DNA from 2 places in the Kineococcus sp. R86509 genome. Region 2 is predicted to be linked to the other one. Evidence: riboswitches for the same ligand, from Rfam matches in the RefSeq annotation. Region 2 holds a riboswitch; the other holds the start of a gene.
The links. A riboswitch is a leader RNA that binds a small molecule or an ion and turns the genes downstream of it on or off. The one in region 2 is predicted to bind S-adenosylmethionine.
Positions count from the first base shown of each region.

Region 1: it holds a riboswitch for S-adenosylmethionine, as region 2 does, so the genes downstream of both, SJY07_RS05865 (MetQ/NlpA family ABC transporter substrate-binding protein) here and SJY07_RS08905 (MFS transporter) in region 2, are expected to answer to the same signal.

Region 1 covers NZ_JAXHCE010000001.1:1,237,938-1,252,385, reverse strand. The annotation lists gene SJY07_RS05885 (amidohydrolase) at 1-530, shown strand, start outside; gene SJY07_RS05880 (diacylglycerol/lipid kinase family protein) at 579-1,478, shown strand; gene SJY07_RS05875 (methionine ABC transporter permease) at 1,530-2,207, opposite strand; gene SJY07_RS05870 (methionine ABC transporter ATP-binding protein) at 2,207-3,229, opposite strand; gene SJY07_RS05865 (MetQ/NlpA family ABC transporter substrate-binding protein) at 3,226-4,182, opposite strand; SAM riboswitch class IV at 4,250-4,360, opposite strand; gene SJY07_RS05860 (DUF1737 domain-containing protein) at 4,462-4,665, opposite strand; gene SJY07_RS05855 (hypothetical protein) at 4,662-5,288, opposite strand; gene SJY07_RS05850 (OsmC family protein) at 5,345-5,848, shown strand; gene SJY07_RS05845 (purine-cytosine permease family protein) at 5,930-7,423, opposite strand; gene SJY07_RS05840 (NtaA/DmoA family FMN-dependent monooxygenase) at 7,420-8,805, opposite strand; gene add (adenosine deaminase) at 8,802-9,827, opposite strand; gene SJY07_RS05830 (LysR family transcriptional regulator) at 9,894-10,808, shown strand; gene SJY07_RS05825 (aldose epimerase family protein) at 10,836-11,897, opposite strand; gene SJY07_RS05820 (uracil-DNA glycosylase) at 11,926-12,648, opposite strand; gene SJY07_RS05815 (DUF3263 domain-containing protein) at 12,835-13,092, shown strand; gene SJY07_RS05810 (cold-shock protein) at 13,537-13,740, shown strand; gene groL (chaperonin GroEL) at 14,059-14,448, shown strand, end outside.
Region 2 covers NZ_JAXHCE010000001.1:1,848,076-1,862,523, forward strand. The annotation lists gene SJY07_RS08870 (YajQ family cyclic di-GMP-binding protein) at 1-341, shown strand, start outside; gene SJY07_RS08875 (alpha/beta hydrolase family protein) at 343-1,302, shown strand; gene htpX (zinc metalloprotease HtpX) at 1,329-2,213, opposite strand; gene SJY07_RS08885 (LysE family translocator) at 2,279-2,914, opposite strand; gene SJY07_RS08890 (PP2C family protein-serine/threonine phosphatase) at 3,054-4,325, shown strand; gene SJY07_RS08895 (methyl-accepting chemotaxis protein) at 4,373-5,956, opposite strand; gene SJY07_RS08900 (LLM class flavin-dependent oxidoreductase) at 6,008-7,369, opposite strand; gene SJY07_RS08905 (MFS transporter) at 7,366-8,694, opposite strand; SAM riboswitch class I at 8,704-8,792, opposite strand; gene SJY07_RS08910 (SGNH/GDSL hydrolase family protein) at 8,878-9,669, shown strand; gene SJY07_RS08915 (alpha/beta hydrolase) at 9,749-10,843, shown strand; gene SJY07_RS08920 (electron transfer flavoprotein subunit alpha/FixB family protein) at 10,857-11,828, opposite strand; gene SJY07_RS08925 (electron transfer flavoprotein subunit beta/FixA family protein) at 11,825-12,628, opposite strand; gene SJY07_RS08930 (FAD-dependent oxidoreductase) at 12,630-14,015, opposite strand; gene rarD (EamA family transporter RarD) at 14,118-14,448, shown strand, end outside.

The DNA.
Region 1 (14,448 bases), 610 kb from region 2:
GCGCCGACGACATCGCGACCGCGGTCCGCCTCGCCGAGGAGTTCGGCTACCGGCTCGTCCTGAACCACGTCACCGAAGGCCACCGCGTCCTCGACCTGCTCGTCGAGAGGGGGCTGCCGGCCGTCGTCGGTCCGCTGCTCACCTCGCGCTCGAAGCCCGAACTGCGCCACCGCTCGCTGAGCGTGCCGGGGATCCTCGCCGGCGCGGGGCTGCGGATCGCGCTGACCACCGACCACCCCGTCGTCCCCATCCAGTTCCTCGCCCTCTCCGCGACCCTGGCCGTCAAGGAGGGCCTCGACCCCGGCGAGGCGCTGCGAGCCCTGACCCTCAACCCGGCCGTGATCCTGGGGATCGACGACCGCGTCGGGTCGCTGGCTCCCGGTCTCGACGGCGACGTCGCCGTCTGGTCCGGGGACCCGCTCGACGTGATGTCGCGCGCCGTGCACGTGGTCAGCGGCGGTCGCCCCGTCTACCGGTGGGACGGGGTCGGCGAGGTGCTCGAGGCGGACGGGACCTGGCGTCCGCTGTGAGGTCCGGGGCGTCCGGCACGAGTCGGCGTCCTGGTGCGTTGGGCAGGCGTGAGTGGGAACCAGTACCTGGCCGTCGTCAACGCGGGGGCGGGATCGGCGCGGACCGGCGCGGTCGACGCCGCCGTGCAGGAGCTGCGCCGCCACGGTGACGTGGAGCTGCGCCGCACGAGCTCCCTGGACGACCTGCGCGCCGCCCTGCTCGGGGCGGGCGGCCGCCGGGTCGTGCTGCTGGGCGGGGACGGCTCCCTGCACGCTGCGCTGCAACTGCTCTGGAACGCGGGAGCGACCCGCTCGGTGGGGCCGCTGGGCATCGTCCCGCTCGGCACCGGCAACGACCTGGCCCGCTCGCTGCGGTTGCCGCTGGACCCGGTCGCCGCGGCCCGCGTCGTCGCCCAGGGGAGCCCGAAGGGGCTGGAGCTCCTCGTCGACTCCCACGACCGGATCACCGTCAACACCGTCCACGCGGGCATCGGGGCGTCGGCGACGGCCAAGGCGCAGCGGCTCAAGCGCTTCCTCCGGGCCGGCGCCTACCCGGTCGGTGCGGCCTGGGCGGGGGTCAGCGCGGGCAAGGGGTTCCGGCTGCGCGTTGACGTCGACGGCACCACCGTGTCGCCGGGGGAGCGTCCCGTCCTGATGGTCGGCATCGGCATCGGCGGCACCATCGGCGGCGGCGCCCCCCTGGTTCCCGGCGCCGACCCGCACGACGGGCTGGCCGACGTCGTCGTCTCCGAGTCCACCGGCCCCCTCGCCCGCCTGGGCTTCGCCGCCGGACTGCGCAGCGGGGTCCACGTCGAGCGGCAGGACGTCGTCACCGCGACCGGGAAGGTCGTCGAGATCGACGCCGGGTCCGGGACGTTCCGGTTGAACTCCGACGGCGAGGTCACCGACCACCAGAGCTACGAACGGTTCGAGATGCACACCGACGTCTACGAGGTGGTCTGCCCCTGAACGGCGGAACCCCCGTCGCGATCACGACGGGGGTTCCGGGGAAGTTCTGGACTAGCGGCGCATGACGCCGCGGGCGATTCGGTTCCCGATGAGCTGACCAACCTGGACGATGACCACGATCGCGACGACGCTGACCACGATGATGCCGTTGTCGTAGCGCTGCGAGCCGTAGGTGATGGCGTACTCACCGAGACCGCCGCCGCCGACGAGGCTGGCCTGTGCGGACATGTCGACGATGCCGATGAAGATGAACGTGTACCCGAGCACCAACGGCCCGAGGCCCTCCGGGACGACGACCTTCAGCAGGATCGAGACCCGTCCCGCCCCGACGGCGCGTGCCGCCTCGACGACCCCCGGGTCGACGTTGACGAGGCTCTGCTCCACGATGCGTGCCACGGCGAAGGCGGCCGCGAGGGAGATCGCGAACGTGACCGCCGTGGTCCCGATCGTCGTCCCGACCACGACCCGCTGCAGCGGACTGATGGCGGCCAGGAAGATGACGAACGGGATCGGGCGCACCAGGTTCACGACGAACCCGATGATCCCGAACACCCACCGGCTGCCGAACAGGTTGCCCGGCCTGGTCGCGTAGAGAGCGATGCCCAACGCGAGCCCGAGGACGCCGGCGACGACCAGCGAGATGCCGGTCATGAACAACGTCTGCCAGATCGACTCGCGGAAGACGTCGACGCTGTCGAGGAAACCGTCGAAGAAGCCCTCCCCGGCCATCAGACCTCCTCTTCGGCGTGCACGCCGTCGGCGGCGAGCGCACGGAGCGTGCCGTCCACGTCGGGGCCGCTGAGTTCGTAGGTCAGTGAGCCGGTCCGGCGTTCGCGGATCTCCGAGACACCGCCGAAGACCAGTTCCGCGGTCGCGCCGGTGCTCCGGAACACCGAGTCGATGCGCTGCTGCAGACCGGGTTCGTCGGTGATGCGGACGCTCACGAGCCGGCCGGGGTGGTGGGTGCGCAGCCGGGCCAGGGTTTCGGCCGGGGGCCGGTCGTGGGTGGCGCTGCGCACGAAGCGCTGGGCCGCGGCGGTCTGCGGGTTCGAGAACACGTCGTAGACCTCGCCGACCTCGACGATCCGCCCCTCTTCCATGACCGCGACGCGGTCGGCGATCTGGCGCACGGCGTCCATCTCGTGGGTGATGACGATGATCGTCACCCCGAGTTCGGTGTTCACCCGCCGCAGCAGCGACAGGACCTCGGTCGTGGTCTCGGGGTCCAGCGCGCTGGTGGCCTCGTCGGCCAGCAGCAGCGGGGGGTTCGTGGCCAGCGCGCGGGCGATGCCGACGCGTTGCTTCTGCCCACCCGAGAGTTGTTCCGGGTAGGCGTGCGCCCGGTCGAGGAGACCGACGAAGTCCAGGAGTTCCGCGGTGCGGGCGTCGCGCTGCTTCGCGGGGACCTTCGCGACCCGCAGCGGGTAGGCGACGTTCCCGGCGACCGTCCGCGAGCGGAACAGGTTGAACTGCTGGAAGATCATCCCGATCTTCGACCGGGCCTTGCGCAGCTCGCCCTCCGACAGCTTCGTCAGGTCCTGCCCCCCGACCCTGACGCTGCCGGAGGTCGGCAGCTCGAGGGCGTTGACGAGGCGGACGAGCGTGGACTTGCCTGCGCCGGAGTAGCCGATGACGGCGAGGACCTCTCCCTCCTCGACGTCGAGGGAGACGTCGTCGACCGCCGCGACGGACTGGCCGTCGCGGCGGTCGAAGCGCTTGGAGACGTTCTCCAGCGTGACGAGGGCGCTCACTTGCCCTTCGCGGCCTTCGCGTCGGCCTCGACGGTGGCGAGGTCGGCCTGCAGGTCCGCGGCGCTGCGGTCGGAGACGACCGCGTTCGGGTAGTCCTTGGAGAACACCGTCTGCACGGCCGGGTCCTGGAAGAGGGCCGCCAGCTTCAGGTAGGTCTCGTTGTCCTTGTCCTTCGCCCGCGCGGCGAAGATGTTCACGTAGGGCGCGGCCGAGGGGTCGGACGGGTCGTCCTTGGCGATGACGTCGGTCTCCGGCAGCTTGGCGCTGGTCGCGTAGTTCACGTTGACGATCGCGGCGGCGACGGAACCGCTCTGCAGCGCGTTCGCGGTCTGTGAGGCGTCGATGGCGGTCACGTCGACCTTCTTGGTCTCGATGTCCTCGATCGAGGAGAAGGCGTTGCCCCCGTCCTTGAGGGTCAGCAGACCCGCCGACTGCAGCACCAGCAGACCGCGGGCCTGGTTGATGTCGTCGTTCGGGATGGCGACCTTCGCGCCCTCGGGGAGCTCCGACGGGCTCTTCGCCGTGGTCGAGTACAGCGGCAGCGGGTAGATGGCGGTGCCACCGATGGGCTGGATGTCGTCGTCGGCCGTGACGTCGTAGTTCGCCAGGTACTGGATGTGCTGGAACTGGTTCAGGTCGATCTCGCCCTGCGACAGCGCCGGGTTCGGCAGGCTGTAGTCGGAGAAGTTGACCAGGTCGACGGTCACGTTCAGCTTCGACTTCGCCAGGTCCACGTACGTCGTCCAGTAGTCCAGCGACTTGTCGGCCACGCCGATCTTCACGGTCTGGGCCGGGGCGGAACCGGCGGCGGTGGTCGTCGCGGTGTCGTCCTTGCGGGTCCCGAGGACGACGGCGACGATCACCACGACCACGACGACGACGGCGGCGACGATCCCGATGAGGAGGCCGCGGCGCTTCGGCTTGTCGGGCAGGGCGGGGGCGGGGCTGGACACGGTGGCACTCCGGTGGTCGAACGGCGGGCGCGCGGCTCGCAGCACGCCGTGATCGACGGCGTCCGTTGTTCCGCGCTTGCCGGACGGGGTCGTCCGGCCTGGTCTTCACCTGGGGCACCCCGCCGCGGGGGAGGGTTGCCGGACAGCGAGCCAGGGCTTGTCGCTGTCACTCATGACCGTGGGGGAACCGTAGGTTCCCGTCGTCGAACCCGTCAAATCGCCCCCGCGCCGGTGTTCAGCCGACCGTAGGACTGCCCGCGTCTCAGCGCAGGCGTTCGGTCACGCCGCACCGCCGTCACCGGGTCGGGCCAGGACGTGGGGGAGGACGACGGCCTGCGCGGCGACGGTGCGCCCGTCCGTCGTCGTCACCGACGGGCTGCCGTACAGGACGTAGCCCTCGGCCAGGGCCGCCGTGACCTTCTCGCAGAAGGAGCGGTCGTCGGGGCCGGTCAGCAGCCGGTACGCCAGCTTCTCGTCGCTCACGCGTCCGGACCGTTCGCGCTCAGAGCGTCGCGGGCGTCCTGCAGGCTCAGCAGGCCCAGGGCGGCGTCCGCCAGCGCGTCGCCGAGCTTCTTGTGGTTGGCCCGGGCCCAACGCTTCCCGTCGTAGTCGGTGGCCGTGCGGCGCAGTGCCTCGAGGCTCGCGCGCAGGTCACGGTCGAGGCGTTCGCGCAGTTCCCCGTCCGTGGGCGCCTCGGGGCGCAGCGCCTCGCCGTCGCCGTTGCGCAGCTGCAGGAGCGCCTCGTGGTCCAGGCCCTCCTCCCGGGCCCAGAACCGCACCGGCCGTTCGACCAGGTGGTTCCACACCGGGGCCTGCGCGGACCGGAAGAGGACCTGGACGGGGCTCTTCGCCAGTCCGGACGCGTTGAGCCAGAACTCACCGGCCTGCGGTCGGCTGAAGAGCGCGCACTCGTCCTCGGGGAGGTCGACGACGACGGCGACCCGGACGAACGTCGGGTCCTCGCTGTCCTGCTGCGGGCCGAGCAGGGCGCCGAAGACCCACGCCTCCTCGGCGCGGAAGAGGTTCAGGTCGGTGGGCAACGAGTTCGCGTGCTCGCACCCCTGGGCGACGTCGGCGAGCTTGCTGACGGCAGTGGTCCACTTCACGGCAGCATCTTCGCGGGTGTTGCGGGGCCGGCCCCACGGGGGCCTAAGCTCGCCCGGTGGATTCGACCGAACTGAGGGCCCTGCAGAAGCCGTTGAAGGACGCCTACCGCGAGGACCCGGCCCAGGCGCTGGTCCCCGCGAAGGCCGTGGCGGTGCTGGACGGGCAGTCCATCGGCGTGTCGGTCGACGGGTTCGCGGGCACCACCCGCGCCGGGCTGCACCCCGCCGCCGGGGGCGACGGGACCGAGGCGTGCTCCGCCGACATGCTCTGCGAGGCCGTCGCGGCCTGCGCCGGCGTGACCCTGCGCAGCGTGGCCACCGCCATGGGCGTGGAGCTGCGCAACGCGTCGGTGACCGCCGAAGCGCACTGGGACGCCCGCGGCACGCTCGGCGTCTCGCGCGAGGTGCCCGTCGGCATCACCGACGTCACCCTGACCTTCACGTTCACCTCCGACGCCGACGAGGCGACCGAGGCCAAGATGATCTCGCTGGCCGAGCGCTACTGCGTCATCGCCCAGACCCTGCAGACCCCGCCCAAGGTCTCCGTCCAGCGCGGCTGAGCCCCGCCGGGAGGGGGATCGTTGACTCCACGGTCCCACTCCGCGGGACCGTGGAGTCAACGATCCCCCCGGCGACGAGCGTCAGGCGCGTTCCTCCTGGAGGGCGACGGCGCGGCGCCCGCCGAGGAGGACGGCGACGAAGCCGAGGACGAAGGCGATGACCACGCCGAGGCCGGCGTAGGCCCAGTTGCTGTCCCAGTAGCCGTCCTCGCCACCGGTCGGCGGCACCCAGTGGGCCAGGTCGAGGGGGGCGAGGAGGTATCCCTGCCAGGACAGCCACGACACCGAGCTCGAGACCAGACCCCAGCCGACGAGGGTCGCGACGACCATGGTGATCACCGACAGGCCGCGCACCGAGCCGTAGCGCCCGCGGGAGTCGAGGAGTTCTGCCTCCGCGTAGTCACCGCGGCGCAGCGAGAGGTCGGCGAGGAAGATCCCCGCCCAGGCGGCGATCGGGACGCCGAGGGTGATCAGGAACCCCTGGAACGGCGTCAGGAAGTCCTGCGAGAAGAACGCGATGTAGACGGCCCCGGCGATCATCAGGCAGGCGTCGATCAGGACCGCCACGGGCCGGGGGACCCGGAGTCCGACGTTCAGCAGCGCCAGGCCGGAGGAGTAGATGTCCATGACCGCTCCGCCGACGAGGCCGAGGACGGCGACGACGACGAACGGGACGAGGAACCACGTCGGCAGGATGTCCGTGAGCGCCCCCACGGGGTCCGCCGCGATCCGGCCGCTGAGGTCCTTCGACGACCCGGCGACGAGCGCGCCGAAGACGAGGAGCACGCCCGGGCCGAGCGAGGAACCCAGCGTCGTCCAGAACACGACCCCGCCGCTGGAGGCCTCGCGCGGGAGGTAGCGGGAGTAGTCCGCCGCGGCGTTGGCCCACCCGAGACCGAAACCCGTCATCACGAGGATGAACGCCCCGACGACCGCCGCGGCGTCCCCGGCCGGGAGCGCGTTCACGGCGTCCAGGTCGATGGAGTCGGCCGCGAAGACGATGTAGAGGACCGTCAGCACCGCGGTGACGACCGTGATCCAGCGCTGCATCCGCATGATGACCCTGAACCCGAGGGTTCCGCCGAGCACGATCAGCCCGACGACGATCACGAGGGCGACGAGTTTCGTGCCCGTGCCCCCACCGGCTCCGAGGCGGTCCAGCACGGTCGCCGTCGCGAGCACGGCGACGGCCGCCAGCGACGTCTCCCAGCCCAGCGTCAGCAGCCAGGACACCAACGAGGGCAGGCGGTTCCCGTCGACCCCGAAGGCTGCGCGGGACAACGTCATCGTGGGCGCCGAACCGCGCTTCCCGGCGATCGCGACGAGGCCGACGATCACGTAGGACAGGAACACCCCGGCGATCGAGACGGCCGTGGCCTGCCAGAACGAGATCCCGAAACCCAGGACGAACGAGCCGTAGCTGACTCCCAGGACGGACACGTTGGCGGCGAACCACGGCCAGAACAGGTCGCGTGGCCTGCCGTGGCGTTCGGACTCGGCGACGGTGTTGATGCCGTTCAGTTCGACGTCGACACCGCCCACCCTCGTCTCGGGGGTGGCGGGGATCTCGCTCACGTCGACTCCTCGGGAGGATGGCGGTACCGGGCCGCGGGGTGGTCGGCGGGCAGCCTCGTGCGGCCCGGACCGAAGACCACCTCCCGCAGCGTACGGCCTGGGGCGTCGCGACCGGGTGGTGGCGCCAGCGTGCCCCGCCGGCGCAGTTCGGGGACGACCTGCTCGCAGAACTCCGCGTAGGAGCCCGGTACGACGAACGGGGTGAGGTTGAACCCGTCGATCCCCGTCTCCCGCACCAGCGCCTCCATGGCGTCGGCCACGTCGCCCGCCGTGCCGGTGAACACGAACTCCCGCATCCCGAAACGCAGGAAGTCGGCGCGCGCGTGGGCCACCGTCTCGTCCCGGTAGCGCTCCACCTGGGTCCGCCCGCCCTCGGTGCGGACGTCGGAGAAGTTCCCGCGGGGGTCCAGGGCGGCGAGGTCGACGCCGGTCATCGAGGCGTAGTAGGCGCGGGCGGCCTCCGGGTCGACCCAGGACAGGTACTCCTCGAGGCGGGAGCGGGCGTGGTCCCGGTCGCGCCCCAGCACGACCGTGAGTCCGACGAGGGTGCGCAGCGACCCCGGGCCGCGTCCGTGCCGGGCGGCCCGGGCGTGCAGGTCGAGGACCTGGCGGCGCAGCGTCCCGGCGTCGCGGCCCTGCAGGAACACCACCTCGGCGTGGGTGGCCGCGAACTCCCGACCGCGTTCGCTGGCGCCGGCCTGGAAGAGGACGGGGGTGCGCTGCGGGGAGGGCTCGACCTTGAAGTAGCCGTCGCAGTGGAAGTAGCGGCCGTGGTGGTGGACCTCGTGGACGCGACGCGCGTCGGCGTAGCGCCGCGTCGCCTTGTCGTGCAGGACGGCGGCGTCCTCCCAGCTGCCCTCGAACAACCGGTAGCTGAGGTCGAGGTGCTCGTCGGCGATGTCGTAGCGCTCGTCGTGGCGGGGCAGCGGTTCGCGTCCGTGCAGCGCGCTGACCACCCCCGCCGACGTCGTCACGACGTTCCAGCCGATGCGCCCGCGGGTGAGGTGGTCCAGCGTCGCGAACCGCCGGGCGTTCGGGTAGGGGCCCTCCAGACTCGTCGAGGACGTCACCGCGAACCCGAGCCGGCTCGTCACCGCGGCCATCGCCGGGACCAGCAGCAGGGGGTCGTTGGTCGGCATCTCGACCCCCTGCTCGAAGGTCACGGCCGGGGTGCGGCCCTCGAGCACGGGGTAGCCGGGGGAGTCGGCCAGGAACAGCAGGTCGAAACCCCCGTCCTCGAGGAGCCGGGCCAGCGACGTCCAGTGCGCGAGGTCGAGGTAGCGGTCGGTGTGCTGCTCGGGGTGGGCCCACAACCCCTGGCTGGTGAGGTTGGGGCCGTTGATCTCGAAGGCGCTCAGCAGCAGGTGGTGCGGTTCCCTCACGCGGGGACGCCCGCCGGGCTGCGCTCCAGCCAGTCGAGGAGACCCGCGCCGAGGCGGTGCCGGGTCGCCGGGCTCATGCCCTCGATCCGCAGACCGTGCCCGGCCAGGGCCGCGAGGTCGGTGTCGCTCAGCTTCCACACCTCGCGCGCCACGGCGTACTGGTGGCTGACGCCACGACCGAACCAGAGCTGGTCGTCGGCGTTGAGGGTGATCCCCACGCCCGCGGCGTGCAGGAGCGGGGCGGGGTGCGCGGCGAGCGTGGGGACGATGCCGAGCGCCACGTTGGAGACGGGGGCGACGTCGAGCACGATGCCCTCGTCGGCGAGGCGGCGCACGAAGGCCGGGTTCTCGACCGAGCGGACGCCGTGGGAGATGCGGGTGGCGCCCAGGACGTCGATCGCCTCCGCGACGCACTCCCAGCCGCCCGTCTGCCCGGCGTGCGCGACGACCGGCAGGCCCGCTGCCCGGGCCGTCGCGGCCGCCCCGGTGAAGCGCTGCAGGCCCGAGGGTTCCTCGAACCCGGCCGTCCCGAACGCGGTCACCCCGCGGCCGGCGAACTCGGCGGCGACCGCGGCGAGCTCGGCGGCGATCGGCTCGTCCTGGTCGGTGTTCAGCGTCAGGATCGAGCCGACCTCGACGCTGTGCTCCCGTCCGGCCTCGCCGAGGGCGTCGACGACGACCCGGGTCACCTCGCGCAGGCTCCCGAGCCGGGGGGCGTAGAGCTGGGGTTCGATCGCGGGTTCGAGGTAGACCACGCCCTCGGCCGCCTCCTGGGCGACGAGCGCGCGGCACAGGCCGGCCAGGTCGTCGAGGTCCGCCACCAGGGCGGGCACCCGGCCGTAGGCCTCGAAGAACGCCCAGACGTCGGACCAGCCCTCCCCGGTGGCGGCGGGACCGCCCCGCACGGGCAGCTCGAGCGGGACGCCACGGCGGCGGGCGAGGGCCAGCACGGCCTCGCGCGGGTAGGACCCGTCGAGGTGGGCGTGCACGTGCACCTTGGGCAGGGCGGTCAGGGAGCGCACCCTGCTCAACGTAGGCGCGAACGTGCCACGTGTCGCACAAGCGTTCCTTCTGAGAGCATCCATCCCGTGGATCAGCGTGGTGCAGGACGCAGCGGCGGCGAGCTCGACGTGCGCTCGTTGCGCTACCTGCTCGCCGTGTCCCGGGAGCGCAGCTTCACCGGAGCGGCTGTCTCGCTGCAGGTCTCCCAGCCCGCGCTGAGTCAGGCGATCGCGCGCACGGAGCAGCTCGTCGGGGGCCGGCTGGTGCTCCGCGACGCGCGGGGCGTGGCCCGCGAGGGGTCCGCGCTGACTCCCGCCGGGCAGGCGCTGGTCGCCGACGCGACGCGGATCACCGAACTCCTGGACCGGGCGCTGGTGCGCGCGCGGCGCATCGCGGAGGAGGGCGAACGCGAACGGCTGGCCGTCGGCATCGGCACCTCGACCCCGCGCTGGGTCTCGACCCGGCTGGTGCAGGCCTCCCAGGAGAGCCCGGACCTCGACGTCGTGCTGCGCCACGTCCCCTGGGGGCAGGAGGTCGCGAGCCTCGCCGACGGCCGGGTCGACGTGGTCTTCCTCAACGCCGGCCCGGACGAGGTGCTGGACGCGCGGGTGCGCGCGGTGCACGTCGCCGACACCCAGCGGGTGGCGGTGTTCGCGGCCGGGCACGAGCTGGCCGGCGAGACCTCGATCGACATCGCCGACCTCGACGACGAGCCCATCGTCGACGCGGGCTACGACCGGGAGGTGTGGCTCGTCGAGCCCCGCCCCTCCGGCGCGGTCCCCCGGGTCGTGGGTCCGCCCGCCCAGAACGTCGAGGAGATGCTCGCCCTCGTCGCCTCCGGACGGGCGATGGCCATCACCGCGGAGGTCGTCGCCGCCGGCCACCGCTCCGACGACATCGCCTTCGTGCCGTTGCGGGGGCTGGACCCGCTGCGCCTCGTGCTGCTGGCGCTCGCCGACGACGAACGACCGGCGGTGGCGGACCTGCTGGCCTCGTTCTAGGGGGCCATCGGTCCGCGACGGCGGTGCTCACACGGAGAAGGAGTACTCCGTGGTCGTCGTGAACTCCGCACCCGGGCGCAGCACGGAATCCCCGAGCAGCGGCTGGTTCACCGCGTCGGGCAGCAACTGCGTCTCCAGGCAGAGGGCGTCGCCCTGCCGCACGGGCCGGCCCTCGATCGTCCGCCACGCGCCGGTCAGGAAGTTCCCCGTGTAGAACTGCAGACCCGGCAGGTCGGTGCGGACCTCGAGCGAACGTCCGCTGCGCGGGCCGGAGACGGTGGCCACCGGCCGCAGGGAACCGGGGCCGTCCAGCACCATGCAGTGGTCGTAGCCGCCGGCGGTGAGGAGCTGCTCGTCCGCGTCGCGGAGGTGCTCGCCGATGCGGGTCGGGGTGGAGAAGTCGAACGGGGTGCCCTCGACGGGGGCGAGTTCACCGGTCGGGACGAGGTTCGCGTCGATCGGCAGGTAGCGCGACGCGGACAGCCGCACGACGTGGTCCTCGACGGGGCCTGCACCGTCGAGGGCGAAGTAGGCGTGGTTCGTGAGGTTCACCGGGGTGGCGGCGTCCGCGGTCGCGACGTAGTCCAGGCGCAACGTCACCGAACCGCCGTCCTCGCGCAGGGAGTAGGTGACGCAGGCGTCCAGCGCCCCCGGGAAACCCATGTCGCCGTCGTTGCTGCGCAACGACATCCGCACCCCGGCAACCCCGTCCACGGAGACCTCGGTGGCGGTCCACACGCGCTGGTCGAAACCCTCCGAACCCCCGTGCAGGGCGTTCGCGCCGTCGTTGGCGGGGACTGCGAAGGACACCCCGTCGACCCGGAAGCGTCCGCCGGCGATGCGGTTCGCGACGCGTCCGACGACGGCGCCGGGGTAGCCGTCGGCGGCCTCGTAGGCCGCGACGTCGGGCAGGGCGACGACGACGTCACCGATCCGGCCGGAGGCGTCGGGGACGCGGACCTGCTGCAGGGTCGCGCCGCGGGTCAGGACGGCGGCGCTCGCCCCGGAGGGCAGGCTCAGCTCCCACCGCTCGACGGGTTCCCCGCGTCGCGTCCGGCCGAAGGGGGTGCTGTGCAACGTCGCGGTCATGGCGCGATCCTGCCGCACGCCCCGGGGCTCAGGTCAGCCGCCAGTCGATCCCGTCGCCCCCCTCGGCCCGCAGGAGTTCGTCGACGCGGCTGAACGGAGCGGAACCGAAGAACCCCCGCGAGGCCGACAACGGGCTGGGGTGCACCCCGGTGACGACCGGCACCCCGCCCAGCAGGGGAGCGACCGTCTGCGCGTCGCGACCCCAGAGCAGGGCCACGAGCGGTCCGCCCCGCGCGGCCAGGGCGCGGACGGCCGCGTCGGTGACGGCCTGCCAGCCGAGCCTGCGGTGCGACCCGGACTCGCCCGCGCGCACCGTCAGCACCCGGTTCAGCAACAGGACCCCGGCCCGCGACCAGGAGGAGAGGTCGCCGTGCCCGGGCGCCTGCACGCCGGTGTCGGCGAGGAGCTCCTTGTGGATGTTGACCAGGCTGCGCGGCAGGGGCCGGACGTCCGGTTCGACGGCGAAGCTCAGCCCGATCGGGTGTCCGGGGGTGGGGTAGGGGTCCTGTCCGACCAGGAGCACCCGGACGCCGTCGAAGGGCTCCCGGAACGCCCGCAGCACGTTCTCGGGGGCGGGCAGCCACGGCGCGGGTTCGGCGGCCAGCGCGGTGGAGAGCCGCACCAGGTCGTCGCGGACCCCCGCCAGGGCGCGGGCCCAGCCCGGGTCGAGGTCGTCGAGGCCGAGTCCGGCCGGATCGTCGTCCGTGCGCGGGAAGCGAGGGGCGGGTGGGGGCGCTGCGGCGGGAGTCACGCACGGGACGGTACCGAGCCCGGACGCGCCCGCCGAGGTGAACGACACGGGTGTGATGCCCTCTTAGACTCCTGCCCGGCCCTCGGTTCCGGAGGCCGCGGTGAGAGGGGTCATGACGTGGAGCGGAACGACGCATCGGCGCGCAGCGAGCGAGACGTCCCGTCCCTCGAGGAGCAGCCCGGGGGGCTGCCCGACGGGCTGAGTCGCCGCGACGCCGAGATCCTGGCCTTCGAGCGGCAGTGGTGGAAGTACGCCGGCGCCAAGGAACAGGCCGTCCGCGAGCTCTTCGACCTCTCGCCCACGCGCTACTACCAGCTGCTCAACGCCCTCATCGACTCCCCGGCCGCCCTCGCCCACGACCCGATGCTGGTCAAGCGGCTGCGCCGGATGCGCACCAGCCGTCAGCGCGCCCGTTCCGCCCGCCGTCTCGGCGTGCAGCCCTGAGCGCTCGTCGCGGGCGCTCGCCCCACCTGCTCGCCCGACGCGGGGCCCACCGGACCCGTCGGGGACCGGTCGGTGTCGTCGTGCTCGTCCTGGTCTGGTTGCTGGTCGCGGCCCTCGTCGTCGGCGCTCTCGCGGTCGCGGTCCGGTCCGTAGCCGGTCCGCTGCTGGACGTCGCCGGCCGGGTGCTCTGAGCGACGCCTCTCGGGGGTCCGCCGCGGTGAGGGCGACGTGACCGTTTCGTGAAGACGAGGTTCCTCGAACCCTGTCCCACCAGCCCCTCCCCGCACTAACCTGAGCCCCGGTCGATCAGTTCGACGAACACGTCCTCTCGGGGGGCGCACGTCGGGCGTCGCCCTCGGCTCTCGTCGCCGCGGGCAGCGTGAGACCCGGCTCCGGTGCCCGCCGGCGCCGTTCTTCCGCTCGCTGCACCACCAGGAGAAGGCAATGGCTCAGGGCACCGTGAAGTGGTTCAACTCCGAGAAGGGCTTCGGCTTCATCACCGTCGACGACGGTGGGGCGGACGTGTTCGTGCACTACTCCGCGATCGTGGCCGACGGCTACCGCTCCCTCGAGGAGGGCCAGCGCGTCGAGTTCGAGGTCGGGCAGGGCCAGAAGGGTCCCCAGGCCGAGAGCGTCCGCGCCGTCTGACCCGGCGCGGCGTGACCGGCGTGTCCGGCGTGACCGTGCCCGGCCCCCGGTCCTCCCGGAGGCCGGGCACCAGCCCGCCCGCGCTCGCGCACCGTCCGAGGCCTCCGGGGGTTTGCACTCGGGGGGTGAGAGTGCCAACATTGGCGTTGGCACTCTCGAGTCGAGAGTGACAACTGCACTCGACCCGGGAGCGAAGCTCCCTGGCCGGTCCGGTGAGGTCGACAGGCGCTGGGGGACGTGACCCCGGTTCAGGTCGGCCGTCCGTCGCGGGCACCCGACCGACCGCCCACCGCCCGTCTTCTGGGAGGAACACCAGGCATGAGCAAGATCATCGCCTTCGACGAAGAGGCCCGTCGTGGTCTCGAGCGCGGGATGAACCAGCTCGCCGACGCGGTCAAGGTGACGCTCGGCCCCAAGGGCCGCAACGTCGTCCTTGAGAAGAAGTGGGGCGCCCCCACGATCACCAACGACGGTGTCAGCATCGCCAAGGAGATCGAGCTCGAGGACCCGTACGAGAAGATCGGCGCCGAGCTCGTCAAGGAAGTCGCCAAGAAGACGGACGACGTGGCCGGCGACGGCACCACGACGGCGACCGTCCTCGCCCAGGCGCTCGTCCGCGAGGGTCTGCGCAACGTGGCCGCGGGTGCGAACCCGATGGGCCTCAAGCGCGGCATCGAGAAGGCCGTCGAGGCTGTTACCGAGCAGCTC
Region 2 (14,448 bases):
TGGTCGCCAACTCCGAGGACCGCGTGAACGCCGTCCTGGACGTGCTGCAGACCAAGCTCATCAAGCGCGGCGTGTCGCTGAAGGCGCTGGACACCTCCGACCCGGTCCCGTCGGGCAAGGAGTACCGGATCACCGCCGAGCTCAAGGAGGGCCTCGCCCAGGACGTCGCCAAGAAGATCGGCAAGATCATCCGCGACGAGGGCCCCAAGGGCGTGAAGTCGCAGATCACCGGCGACGAGATGCGGGTCAGCTCCAAGGACCGCGACGACCTGCAGGCGGTCATCGCGCTGCTCAAGGGTTCCGACCTCGACGTCGCCCTCCAGTTCGTCAACTACCGCTGAGGTGGGTCCGCTGCGCCGCCGGGCAGTGATCGGCCTCGCGCTGAGCGGGGGCGCGCTGGGCGCGTGCAGCGACGACTCCCCCACCACCCCGGCGAGCACCACCACGGCCACCCCCACGGAGACCGCCACGCCCACGGACACGGGTACGCCGGACGCGGAGACGGACGCCGGTTTCGTCCCGCCCGGGCTCGACGTCTCCCAGCGCAGCGAGTACCGCTACGGCGACCACCCCCGCCAGGTCAGCGACCTGTGGCTGCCGCCGGGCGAGCACCGCGACGCGATCGTCGTCGTCGTGCACGGGGGTGGCTGGGACGCCGCCACCGACCGCCGCGACCTGAACGACCTGGTGGCGGACCTCGTCGGCGGCGGCTGGCCGGTGCTCAACACCGACTACCGCGGCAACGGCGACGGCGGCGGCTGGACGGGCACGTTCAGCGACGTCGCCACCGCCGTCGACATGGCCGCCGAGGCCGCCGCCCAGCACTCGCTGCCGACCGGGCGCGTGTGCTTCGTCGGGCACTCCGCGGGCGGTCACCTGGCGATGTGGGCGGCCGCCCGGGCCGGTCTGCCCGCCGACGCCCCGGGGGCGTCACCGGGGGTCGTGCCCGCGTTCGCGGCGTCGATGTCCGGGGTGCTGCACCCCACCGCGCTCGGTGGCGACGGTGGCGACGTCAACGTGCGGACGCTGTTCGGGGGAACCCCGGACGAGGTCGACGACCGCTACGCGATCGGCGACCCGACGCGGCGGGTGCCCTTCGGCTTCCCGCTGTTCGTCGCGCACGGGACGGGCGACCAGACGGTCCCGTACTCCCAGGCCCAGGAGTTCGACGCCGCCGCGAGCGCCGCCGGGGACGCGGTGGAGCTGCACCTGCTCGACGGCGTCTCGCACACCGACCCGCAGGACCCGGACGGGCAGGTCTTCCCGCTGTTCCGGACCTGGCTGGAGGCCCGCCTCGGCTGACCCGGGCCGGCTCGGTGACGGGCAGGTCAGCGGCGGTAGCCGGCGAGGGCCTCGAGGCGGGCGATCCGCTCGGCCATCGGCGGGTGCGTCGAGAACAGCTTCGCGACGCCCTGCGCGCGGAAGGGGTTCGCGATCATCATGTGGCTGGCGTTGACGAGCTCCCGCTCGGGCGGCAGCGGCAACTGACGCGTACCCAGCTCCAGCTTGCGCAGGGCCGAGGCGAGCGCCATCGGGTCGCCGGTGAGCTTGGCCCCGTCCTCGTCGGCGTCGTACTCGCGGGTCCGTGAGATGGCGAGCTGGACGACGGTGGCCGCGAGCGGCGCCATCAGCGACAGCAGCAGCAGCGCCAACGGGTTCGCGCGGCTCTCGTCGTCGCGTCCGCCCCCGAACACCGACCCGAAGAACACCCCGAACTGCGCGATCGAGGTGATGACGCCCGCGAGCGCCCCCGCCACGGAGGAGGTGAGGATGTCGCGGTTGTAGACGTGCATGAGCTCGTGGCCGAGGACGCCGCGGAGTTCGCGCTCGTCCAGGAGCTGCAGGATGCCCTCGGTGCAGCAGACGGCGGCGTTCTGGGGGTTGCGGCCGGTCGCGAAGGCGTTGGGCGCCATGGTGGGCGAGACGTACAGCTGCGGCATCGGCTGGCGCGCGGCGGTGGAGAGCTCGCGCACGATCCGGTGCATCCCGGGTTGTTCGGCCTCGGAGACGGGGCGGGCGCGCATCGAGCGCAGGGCCAGGTTCGCGGAGTTCCAGTAGCCGTAGGCCGAGGTCCCCAGCCCGATGAGGACGAAGACGACGAGGATGCCGGAGCTGCGGAACGAGGTCGCCAGGAACCCGCCGATGAGCAGCAGGACCGCCCAGATCACCCCGAACAGGACGGCGGTCTTCAGCCCGTTGTGGTGCCGGTGCATCCTGCCCTCTCCCCCGCGCTCTCCTACCTGCCCGGCACAACGCGCACCGGTCGCGCGACGTTCCGTCAGCGGTGCCGGCCGGTGACGGCGGTGAGGACGCCCAGTCCGATCATCGAGGCCCCTCCGACGCGGGTCACCGTCCGCAGCCGCTGCGGGCGTCCGACGAACGCCGTCCGCACGCGGGACGCGACCAGACCCCAGGTGCTGTCGCAGACCAGGCCGATGCCGATGGGGACCAGGCTGAGCAGGACCATCTGAGCGGCGAGCGAGCCGGCGGAGCGGTCCACGAACTGGGGCAGGATCGCCGCGAACACCACGAACACCTTGGGGTTGCTGAGGCCGACGACCAGCCCGGCCCGGACCTCGCGCCCGCGGGTCCGCGGTGAACCGGCGACCGTGTCCTGTCCGGCGTGACCGGCTCCGCGCAGCGCCTGGACCCCCAGCCACACCAGGTACGCGGCCCCGGCGAGCTTCACGACCTCCAGCGCGGTGTCCCAGCGCTGCAGCACCGGACCCAGTCCGACGGCGATCACGAGGGCTGCGACGAGACTGCCCAGGGAGTTGCCCAGGACGCCGGCCAGGGCCGTCACCCGCCCGTGCGCGAGGGCGCGGCCGACGATGAAGAGGACGCTCGGGCCGGGGACGGCGATGACGACGAGGCTCGTCGCGGCGAGGGCGAGCACCTGCTCGGTGGTGACCACGCGCGCAGCGTAGGCCTCGGACTCACACGCTGGGCGCCGGCTGGACGACCGGTGGTTGCGTGACGGGGGTCGACTGTGAGTGACTGCCAGGGACGGTGGGGTCGCGGGGGCCACCACGGGCGCACGGAGGACGGCGGAGGTGCGTGTGGGCCTGACCACGTCCGAGACCCCCGTCCGCGAGGACCGGGGATCCGGCACGTTGCTGAGCCTGGCGAGCGCCCTGGCCCGCACCGACAGCGTCGAGGACGTCGCCCTCGCGGTGCGCGACGTCATGCACGCGGACCTCGGGGCGAGCTTCGTGTCCGTGTCGTTGGTCGACGGGCCCTGGCTGCTGACGCCGGCCCTCGGCCAGCTCGACGACGACACCGAGCAGCGCTGGCTACGGCTCCCCCTCGACCTGGACACCCCCGCGCACCGCGTCGCCCGCGCCGGTCGCCGACTGGTCTTCGACTCCCTGGCGAGCCTCGTCGCCATGTTCCCGCACGGGCGCGACGCGTTCGAGCGCGCCCGGCTGCGCTCCGGTGTCGTGCTGCCCATGACCATCTCCGACGGGTACCGCATCGGCTCGGTGACCTTCGCGTGGGACGTCGACCGCACCCTCACCGAGGACGAGGTGGTCCTGGTGACGGCCGTGACCGACGCGACCGCGCAGGCGGCCCGGCGGGCCCAGCTGTACCGGGAGCGCCGCGACGTCGCGCACACCCTGCAGGCGGCGATGCTGCCGGAACTGCCCGCGCTGCCGGGCCTCGCGGTGGCGAGCCGCTACCTGCCCTGGTCCACGACCGACGAGCAGGTCGGGGGTGACTGGTACGACGCGATCTCCCCGCCGGACGACGGGGTCCTGCTGGTCATCGGCGACGTCGCGGGCCACGACACCGAGGCGGCGGCCCGGATGGGACGGGTGCGGTCGATGTTCCGGGCCCTGGCGGTGGACCGGCCGGAGGAACCACCGGCCGCGCTGGTCAGCCGCCTCGACCACGTCCTGTCCGCGCTCGGGGACGAGACCCTGGCGACGTTGATCGTCGCCCGCCTCGACCCACCCGGCCCGACGCGGCGGCTGTGGTGGACGACGGCCGGTCACCCGCCGCCCGTCCTGGTCGACGCGGCCGGGCGCAGCACGGTCCTGGTCGCGGAACCCGACCTCCCGCTGGGGGTGGCCCCCGGCCGGCCCCGTCACGACCACGACATCCCCTGGCCGCCCGGGGCGACGCTGGTCCTCTACACCGACGGCCTCGTGGAACGCCGCGGTCGGGACGTCGGCGACGGCATCGTGGTGCTGCGCGCCGCCCTGGAGCGGACCCACACCGAGGACGTCGAGACGCTGCTCGGGGAACTGGTCACCGAGCACGTCGCCAACAGCGAGGACGACTGCGCGGTCCTCGCCGTGCGCGACGTCTCCGCCACCCGCTGACCCGCGGTCCTGCGGCGATCCCCGACAGGACCACGGGCGGGTCGGCGTCAGAAGCGGAAGGCGCCCACCAGGTCGTTCAGCTCGGCGGCGGCACGGGAGAGCTCGCCGGCGGTGTCGGCGGTCTGGGTCGCCCCGGCCGTCGTCTCGTCGGCGGAGGCGGCGATGCCGGAGATGTTCGAGGCGATCTCCTGCGAGCCGGACGAGACCTCGGTGACGTTGCGGACCATCTCCGAGGTCGTCGCGGACTGCTCCTCGACGGCGGCGGCGATGGTCGACTGCAACCCGTCGATGCGGGCGATGACGTCGGTGATCTGGCTGATCGCGGTGGCCGCGGCCGAGGCGTCGGCCTGCGTGGAGCCGACCTTGGCCACGATCTCCTCGGTGGCCCGCGCGGTCTGCTGGGCCAGTTCCTTCACCTCGCCGGCGACGACGGCGAAGCCCTTGCCCATCTCCCCGGCACGGGCGGCCTCGATGGTGGCGTTCAGCGCCAGCAGGTTCGTCTGCTCCGCGATGGAGGTGATGAGCTTGACGACCTCGCCGATCTCCCGGCTGGAGACCGAGAGGCGTTCGAGGGTCTCCCCCGCGACGCCCGCGGCCGAGACGGCGTCCGCGGCGGTGGAGCTGGCCTCGGCGGTGCTGGTGGCGATCTCGCGGATGGCTGCGGTCATCTCCTCGCCGGCGGCGGCGACCGTGCCGATGTTGGCCGAGATCTCCTCGGTCGCGGCCGAGACGACCTGCGTCTGCACGGCGGCCTCCTCGGCCCCGGCGGAGAGACGGGTCGCGACGGCGTCGAGCTGCTCGGAGGAGCTCGCGAGGACGGAGGCGTTCGCGCTGATCCGGCGCATGGAGTCGGCGAGGCGGTCCATGGTGGTGTCCAGCGCACCGGCGACGCGGCCGACCTCGTCGCGGCTGACGATGCCGACGCGCTGGTCGAGGCGGCCCTCGGCCATGCCCTGCACGACCACGAGGGTGCGGGCCAGGGGCCGGGCGACCGAGCGGGAGACCACGACGGCGACGACGACCGCGACGGCGATCGCGACGGCGCCGAGGGCCAGCAGCAGCGCGACGGCCGTGCGGTAGGCGGACGCGCCGGCGGCGGCCATGTCCACCGCGGCCTGCTGCTCGCCGGCGGTCATGGTCTTCAGCTCGTCGGTGATCTGCTTCGCGACCGGGCTGATGCTGGCGGTGCGGTAGGCGATGTACCCGGCCCGGTCGTCACCCTTGGCCAGGGCGACGAGCTGCACGCGGGCGTCGCGGTACTGCTTGAGGCTGGCGACGAAGGCGTCCCGGTCGGCGGCCTTCGCGGCCGGGCCGGAGGCGAGGTACGTGGCCCACGCAGCGTCCAGCGCCGTGTCGTCGGCGGTCACGGCGTCCAGCGCGCTCTGCTTGGCCGCGGCGTCGGAGGTGAGGGCCACGTTGGTCACGTCCATGCGCGCCTGCAGGAACTCCACCTGCACGGTGAGGATCGACTGCACCGAGGCGAGACCCGACGACGACATCGTCGTGAGGTTCCCCTGCGAGGAGCTGAGCTTCGCCCAGCCCACCCCCACCACGGTGGCGAGCAGCAGGCAGACGACGCCGAAGCCGGCGAACAGCTTGGAAGCGACGTTCAGGTCACGTAGACGGGTCACGGTGGTCCATCGGCCACCGTTCGGGCACCCTGACCCGATTTCTAGTAGGACCTAGCGACGGAAACCGGCGCCCACGTGGGTGCCCGGCAGCCGGGCCCCGCCGCCGAGTCGTTCCCGCAGGGTCGTCCCGGGGGCCGGTTTCGGGGCGGTGCGACCGCGCCGGTCGAGTTCGGGGACGAGGTGGTCGACGACGTCGACGAAGGTCCCGGGCATCGTGGCGTACATCAGGTTGAACCCGTCGACGTCGGCCTCCGCCGCGAACTCCTCGAGGTGGTCGGCGACCGTCTGCGGGGAACCCGCGAGGACCGAACCCCGACCCCCCACGGAGACGAACTGCGCGAGGTCGTCGATCGTCCACTCCCGGTCGGGGTCGTTCGTGAAGCTCGCCAGGGCGGACCGGTTCGCGTCGGTGGTCACGTGCTGCAGGGTCTCGTCGGCGGCGCGACCGGCGAGGTCGACGCCCGTCCACCCCCCGAACAACGCGAGGGCGGCCTCGCGGCTGGCGTGTTCGCGGTAGTCGGCGAGCAGCGCGTGCGCCTCCTCGTCGCTGCTGCGGACGACCGTGGTGAGGCCGGCGAGGACCTGCACCGACCGCGGGTCGCGACCGGCGCGTTCGACCTGCTCGCGCAGGGAGTCGACGGACCTGCGGGCGATCTTCGCGGTCGGCGCGATGATGAACACGCACTCCGCGTGCCTGGCCGCGAACTCCTGCCCGCGGGGCGAGGACCCCGCCTGGAAGATCACCGGCGTCCGTTGCGGTGAGGGTTCGCAGAGGAACGCCCCGGGGACGTCGAAGTACTTCCCGTGGTGGTCGATGTCGTGGACCTTGGCCGGGTCGGCGTAGATCCCGCGCCCGGCGTCGCGGACGACGGCGTCGTCCTCCCAGGAACCCTCCCAGAGCTTGTAGCAGACCTCCAGGTACTCCTCGGCGACCTCGTAGCGCTCGTCGTGGGCGACCTGGGCGGTGAGACCGAGGTTTTTCGCGGCCGAGTCGAGGTAGCCCGTGACGACGTTCCACGCGACGCGGCCGCCGGTGAGGTGGTCCAGCGTCGTGAGCCGGCGGGCCAGGGAGTACGGCTGCTCGTACGTCGTCGTCACCGTGAGACCGAAACCCAGGTTCTCCGTGACCGCGGCCATCGCCGACACGGCGGCGAGCGGGTCGTTGACGGGGACCTGCACGGCGGCGCGGACCGCCGCGTCGCGCGATCCCCCGTGGACGTCGTAGGTGCCGAGGACGTCGGCGAGGAACAGCGCGTCGAAACCCCCGCGCTCGAGGAGTCGGGCGAGGTTCGTCCAGTGCGCGAGGGTCCGGTAGTCCGCGCTACGGTCCTCCGGTCGCGACCACAGCCCCGCGGCCTGGTGGCCGACGCAGGCCATGGCGAAGGCGTTGAGGCGCAACGGTTCAGAACTCAACGGGACAGTCCCTCCAGAGGTCGGTGCGCGGTCTCGCGGGTGAGCGCCGCCGAGATGGTGGTGAGGACGGCGAGGAAGCTCAGGTACCCCGCGACGATCCAGGGCGAACCGTTCCCCGCGGCCAGCAGCGACGCGGCGATGAGCGGGGTCAGACCGCCGCCGAGGACCGCGCCGATGGAGTACCCGAGGGACGCACCGCTGTAGCGGGTGCGGCTGTCGAACTGCTCGGCGAAGAACGCGCCCTGCGCGCCGTACTGGCTGTCGTGACCGAGGTTGATCGCGATGACCATCGCGCCCACGATCAGGACGGTGGAGCCGGTGTCGAGCAGCAGGAACGCGGGCACCGTGAACACCGCGGTGAGGACCGACCCGAACAGGTAGACGGGTTTGCGACCCACCCGGTCCGAGAGCAGACCCCACAACGGGGTGGCGGCGAGGCTCACGACGGAGGCGACGAGGACGGCGAGCAGCCCGACGTCGGCCCCGTCCTCGCGGACGTGGTTGGTCAGGTAGTTCAGCGCGAACACCGTGTAGAGGACGTAGGCGCCGTTCTGGCCCAACCGCATGCCGGTCGTCAGGAGCACCCCGCGCTTGTTCGTCGCCAGCACCTCGGTAACCGGTCGGCGCGACGTGGCGTCGGCCTCGCGCAGCGCGGTGAACGCCGGGGAGTCGGTGACCTTGAGCCGGATGACCAACCCGATGACGACGAGCACGGCGCTGGCCAGGAACGGGATCCGCCACCCCCAGGCGAGGAAGTCCTCGCTCGAGCTCAGGGTGCGGGTGAGCCAGAAACCCCCGCTGGCCAGGACCATGCCGGCCGCGGAACCCATCTGCGGGATCGCGCCGAACAGACCGCGCCGGCCGGTGGGGGCGTGCTCGACGGCGAGCAGGACGGCCCCGCCCCACTCACCCCCGGCCGAGAAACCCTGCAGCAGTCGCGCCGCGACCAGCAGGACCGGGGCCCACACCCCGATCCGGTCGTGGGTGGGGAGCAGACCGATGGCCGCCGTGGAGATCCCCATGACCAGCAACGAGGCCACGAGGACCGCCTTGCGGCCCACCCGGTCGCCGATGTGACCGGCCACCGCACCGCCGAGGGGGCGGGCGGCGAAACCCACGGCGTAGGTGGCGAACGCGGCGATCACGCCGACCGCGCCACCGACGTTCGGGAAGAACAGCGGGCCGAGGACGATCGCCGCGGCCGTGCCGTAGAGGTAGTAGTCGTACCACTCGATGGTGGTGCCGACGAAGCTCCCCAGCGCCGCCCGGCGGCGGACGAGGGGTTCGCTGGGCGTCGCGAGGACGGTGTCGTGCAGGGTGCTCACAGAACGGTTCTCCCATCGGTCCTGGCGGTAGCACCTTCCCCGCGGGGTGGTTGCTGCGACGTCGACGAGCCAGGTCTCTCGGTCGCTCTGGATGGCTGGGGCGAACCTACGACGGGGGCGCGCACCAGGCAAACCGGGACCCGGTCCCGAGCGCGGGGCGCGCGCCGGTGCCACAGTGGGCGGGTGAGCTTCCCGCGGGCCCGCTCCCCGCGCACCTCCCGGACCGTCGCCCTCCTGCTGGCCGTCTGCGCGGCCGCCTGCGCCGGTCCCGACGACGCCGCCTCGTCCTCCGCCCCCCTGCGCCTGCTGTCCCTGGGCGACTCCGTGCCGGCGGGGGACGTCTGCGGCTGCACCGCGTTCCCGGACCTGGTCGCCGACGGCCTCGCGCCCGAGGGCGAGGCCGACGTGGTGCAGCGGGCCAGCGGCGGCGCGACCTCGACCGACGTCGACTCCGTCCTGCAGCAGCTCTCGGCGGACGAGGGACCCCGGCTCGGTGCGCCGGACGTCGTGCTCCTGCAGGCCGGGGCCAACGACCTCGTGCAACAGGTCGACCTCGCGACCTCCACCGCGGGAGCCGTCGACACCGACGCGACGATCGAGCGGGTGGTGGCGACGCTGGCGGGAACCGTCGACGAGCTCAGGGCCACCGGGGCCCGGGTCGTGGTCCTCGACTACTGGGCCGTCGGCCTGGACGGCGAGGTCGCCGAGCAGGAGTACACCCCGGCCGAGCTGCACGACCAGGTCGCCCTGACCGACGCCTTCGACGACCGCCTCGCTGCCGCGGTGGGGAGCAAGGCGCTCTTCGTGGACCTGCGTCCGGTGTTCCACGGCGTCGACGGGACCGGCGACCCCACGACGCTGCTCGCCGCGGACGGCGACCACCCCGACGCCGCCGGGCACCGGGCCATCGCGGACGCCGTGCTGGACGTGCTCGCCGGCTCGGAGGGTGCTGCCGGTTCGCCGGGAGATCGCTGAGAAAGGGCACTCCTCCGCCTGTGGTGACCGATGGTGGTCCCGGCGCACCACGCGCCGGTTCTGGCACGGGGGGTGTGGGGTGGGTCTCGACGATCCGCTGACGAGGTGGATCGCCATCGGCGTCGCAGTGGTGGCCACGGTGGCGCTGGTCGTCTGCTGGCGGGGGCTGGCCCGGCGGGGGTTCCTCGCCGTCCTGGGACGCTCGGTGGCCCTGCTCGGGGTCAACGTGAGCGTCCTCATGGCCGTCTTCCTCGTCGTCAACGCCCAGTTCGGCCTGTTCTCGGACTGGGCGGACCTCCTCGGGACCCAGCAGGTCGTCACGACCACGCAGGCCAGCGGGTCGGCCACCGCCCAGGCGTCCGAGGCCGCCCCCGTCCGTCTCGACGGCTACGACGGGAGGGTCTGGCGGGCCCAGGTCCCCGGTCCCCGCTCCGGCACCACGGCCGAAGCCCTGGTGGTCCTGCCCACCGGGTACGGCACCACTCCCGCCCCGGCCGGGGGGTACCCCGTCATCGAGGCCTTCCACGGCTACCCGGGGACCCCGGAGCAGTGGCTCGACGCGATGCACCTGCTGCCCTCGCTGGACGCCGCGGTCACCGCGCACCAGCTGGCCGCGTCCGTGGTGGTCATCCCGACCCTGGAGGTGCCCGCCGGGCGCGACACGGAGTGCGTCGACGGTGGGGACGGGCAGCCGAAGCTGGAGACCTGGCTGTCGCAGGACGTCCCGGACTACGTCGAACAGCACTACACGGTGAGCAGGCAGGCGAGGTCGTGGGCCACCATCGGGCTGTCCATGGGTGGGTGGTGCGCCAACGAGATGGCCATGCTGCACCCCGACCGCTTCAGCGCAGCGATCGCCTTCGGCGGCTACTCACGCCTCGACCTGGGGTCCTGGAAGCCGTTCTCCGCGGACAGCCCCCCGGCGAAGCGCTACGACCTCGTCGCCCTCGCGAAGCAGAACCCGCCGGCCGTGCGGTTGTGGGCGCTGGCGTCGAAGGAGGACGGGTTGTCCTGGCCGAGCACCCAGGCGCTCGCGAGCGCGGTGCACGGGCCCACCACGATGACCCTCGTCACCCAGCAGCAGGGCGGTCACCGGACCAGCATCTGGGCGGGCATCGTCCCGCAGGCGCTGACCTGGCTGGGGTCGGCGCCGGGGTTCGCGCCGGCGACCTGACGCCGCCCCGCGGTCAGGGGCGGCGGGCCCGCAGCTCCGCCACGAGCGCGGGGACGACCTCGCCGAGGTCGCCGACGATCCCGTAGTCGGCGAACTCGAAGATCGGGGCGTCGGGGTCGTTGTTGACGGCGACGACCGTGCCGGCCGCGTCCATCCCCCCGCGGTGGTGGACGGCGCCGGAGACGCCGAGGCCGATGTAGAGGCGGGGCGAGATGGTCACGCCGGTCTGCCCGACCTGGGCCTCGTGCCCGATCCAGCCCTCGTCGGTGGCGACGCGGGTCGCGCCGACGGCCGCGCCGAGGACGTCGGCGAGCTCCTCGACCCCGGAGAAGTCCCCGTCGACACCGCGGCCGCCGACCACGACGACCTCGGCCTCGGCCAGCGCCGGCCGGTCGCCGGTGGGCCGCTTCGTGCGGGAGACGACGGTGACCGCCCTGGCCGCCGCGGAGGCCGCGACGGTGTGCTCGACGAGAGTCGTGTCGGCGGGGACGGCGAGCGGCGCGGCCGGCACGACGTTCGGGGCCAGCGCGACGACGGCGAGCCGGCCCGTCGCGGCGCAGGCGGTGTCCCAGGACCCGGCGAGGACGCTCTTGCGGGCGACCCACCGACCGTCCTCGACGGCGACCGAGGCGGCCCCGGTGACGACCCCGGCGCCGGCGCGGACGGCGAGCCGGGCCGCGACCTCCTTGCCCTCGAACGTCGAGGCGACGAGCAGCAGCGACGGTTCGACGGCGGTGATCACCGTCTGCAGGGCGTCGACGACGGAGGCCGTCAGCTGGGCGTCGGCCCCGTCGACGTGGACCTGGTGGAGCGTCGCGGCGCCGTGCGCGGCGAGGAGCTCCGTCTGCGGCGACTCCCCCACCCAGACCGCGTGCACGACGACACCACCGGAAGCGCTCGTGAGGTCGCGCGCGAGGGTCAGCAGTTCCAGCGCGGTGGGGCGGACGGCGCCGTCGGCGTGGTCCACGAGAACCAGGACGTTCACTGGAAACCCTTCTGCGACAGGTAGTCCACCAGGGCGGGAACGGTCTCCGCGTCCCCGGTCACGACGATCCGGTCGGGTCGTTCGGGGCGCGGCTGCGCGTGCACGAGCGTCGTGGCGGAGCCGGCGGACCCGACCGTGGCCGGGTCGAGAGCGAGGTCGGCGAGCGTCCACGACGTCACGGGTGCCTTGCGGGCGGCCATGATTCCCTTGAAGTTCGGGAAGCGGGCGCGGAAGGCCTGGTCGGTGACGGAGAGCACCGCGGGCGCGGGGGCGGTGAGGACCTCGACGTCGGTGGACGTCTCGCGCTGCACCCGCACCACACCCTCGCTGAGGGTGATCTCGTCGGCCAGGGTCAGCTGCGGCCACCCGAGCAGTTCCGCGAGCGCCGCGGGGACCAGGGACGTGAGCCCGTCGAGCGCGGCCATCCCGGCGACCACCAGGTCGACGGGGTCCTCCGCGTGCAGCTTGGCGATCGCCGCGGCGAGGATCCGGGCGGTGGCGATGGCGTCGGAGCCGGCGACGGCCTCGTCGCTGACGTGCACGGCGGTGGACGCGCCCATCGCGAGCCCGCGGCGCAGCGCCTCGACCGCGGGCGCCGGGCCGAGGGTCAGGACGGTGACGTCGTGGCCCTCACCGGGGAAGCCCGCGGCCTCGGCCGTGCGCAGCCCGGCTTCGAGGGCGTCCTCGTCGAGCTCGTTGAGGGTGTCGTCGTCGCCGCCCCGGACCAGGCGCCCGTCGTCCCCCAGGGAGCGGGGCGACTGGATGTCGGGGACGTGCTTGACGCAGACGACGACGCGCACGTCAGACCGTCCCGCGGGAGTGCTTGATCATGTCCTCGCGGGACACGACCTTGACGCGTTGGCGGCCGTGGGGTTCGCCGAGCGAGCGTTCGTGGGCGTCGAGGACCTCCCAGTCCGACCAGGTCAGGACGTCGACGCCCTTGCCCCGCAGGAAGTCCAGGATCGTCTGCGGGTCGGGCTCCTCGGCGCGCTGGAGCGCGGCCGCGTCGGCCAGGAGGTGCTTGACCGTCTCGGAGGCGTCGGACTTGGTGTGCCCGATGAGCCCGACGGGGCCGCGCTTGATCCAGCCGGTGCAGTAGACGCCCTCGACGGTCTCGCCCCCGGGGGCCAGCACGCGGCCCTCGTGGTTGGAGATGACGCCCTTCAACTCGTCGAAGGGGACGCCCTCCAGCGGGGAGCCGAAGTAGCCGACGGCGCGGTAGACGGCCTGGACGTCCCACTCGTGGAAGTCGCCGGTCCCCTCGACGGAGGTGTCGCCGGTGAGGCGGGTCCGTTCGGTCCGCAGCCCCCGGACGTGCCCGTCCTCGGTGGTGAGGACCTCGACCGGGGCGTGCAGGAAGTGCAGGTGCAGCCGGCGCGAGGCGCTCGACTCCCCCTCCTTCAGCGTCCAGTCGGTGAGCGTCTTCACGACCTGCTTGGTCTGGTTGGACTTCGCGATCGCCTCCATCGAGCCCTCGTCGAACTCGAAGTCCTCGGGGTCGACGATGACGTCGACGTCGGGCACGTGCCCGAGTTCGCGCAGCTCCAGCGGCGAGAACTTCGCCTGCGCGGGACCGCGGCGGGCGAAGACGTGCACGTCCTTGACCTTGGAGGACTTCAGCCCCTCGTAGACGTTGGCCGGGATCTCCGTCGGCAGCAGGTCGTCGGCGTGCTTGGCCAGCACGCGGGCCACGTCGAGGGCGACGTTGCCGGCGCCGAGGACGGCGACGGTCTCGGCCTCCAGCGGCCACTCGCGCGGGTAGTCGGGGTGCCCGTCGTACCAGGAGACGAAGTCGGCCGCGCCGTAGCTCTCCGGGGCCTCGACCCCGGGGATCGCGAGCGTCGCGTCCTTGATCGAGCCGGTGGAGAAGACGACGGCGTCGTAGTGGTGGCGCAGCTCCTCGAGGGTGACGTCGGTGCCGAAGTCGACGTTGGTCAGCAACCGGACGTCACCGCGGCCGAGGACCTTCTCCAGCGCGACGATGATCTGCTTGATGCGCGGGTGGTCGGGGGCGACGCCGTAGCGGACCAGACCGAACGGCGCGGGGAGGCGCTCGAAGAGGTCGATGCCGACCCCGTCGAAACCGGTGGCCGTGAGGTCGGCCTTGGAGAGGATGTCCGAGGCGTAGATCCCGGCCGGTCCGGCTCCGACGACGGCGACGCGCAGCGGACGGTTCGAATCGGTCACAGCTCTCGGTGTCCCTCTCGTAGGTGGTGACGTGCTGGGTGGCGCGCTGGGATGACGTGGAAGGCAAGCCTAACGCGGCCCGCTGGAGCGGCCGACGCCACGATGACCCCCGTGGACCAGCGCGCAGCAGAGCACACCGAGTCTCCCTCGGCCGAGCACAGGACGCGCACCGGAGTCCTCGCCGGCCTCGCCTGCTACTGCGTCTGGGGCCTCTTCCCGTTCTTCTTCCACGCCCTCGCCCCGACCGGCGCGGTGGAGCTGCTGGCCTGGCGGGTGCTCTGGTCGCTGGCGCTGTCGGTGCTGGTGGTGACCGGGTTGCGCCGGTGGCCCGCGGTCCTGGCCGTGCTGCGCTCGCCGCGGCAACGGGGGCTGCTGGCGGTCGCGGCCGTCGCGATCGCGGTGAACTGGGGCGTCTACGGCCTCGCCGTGGTCA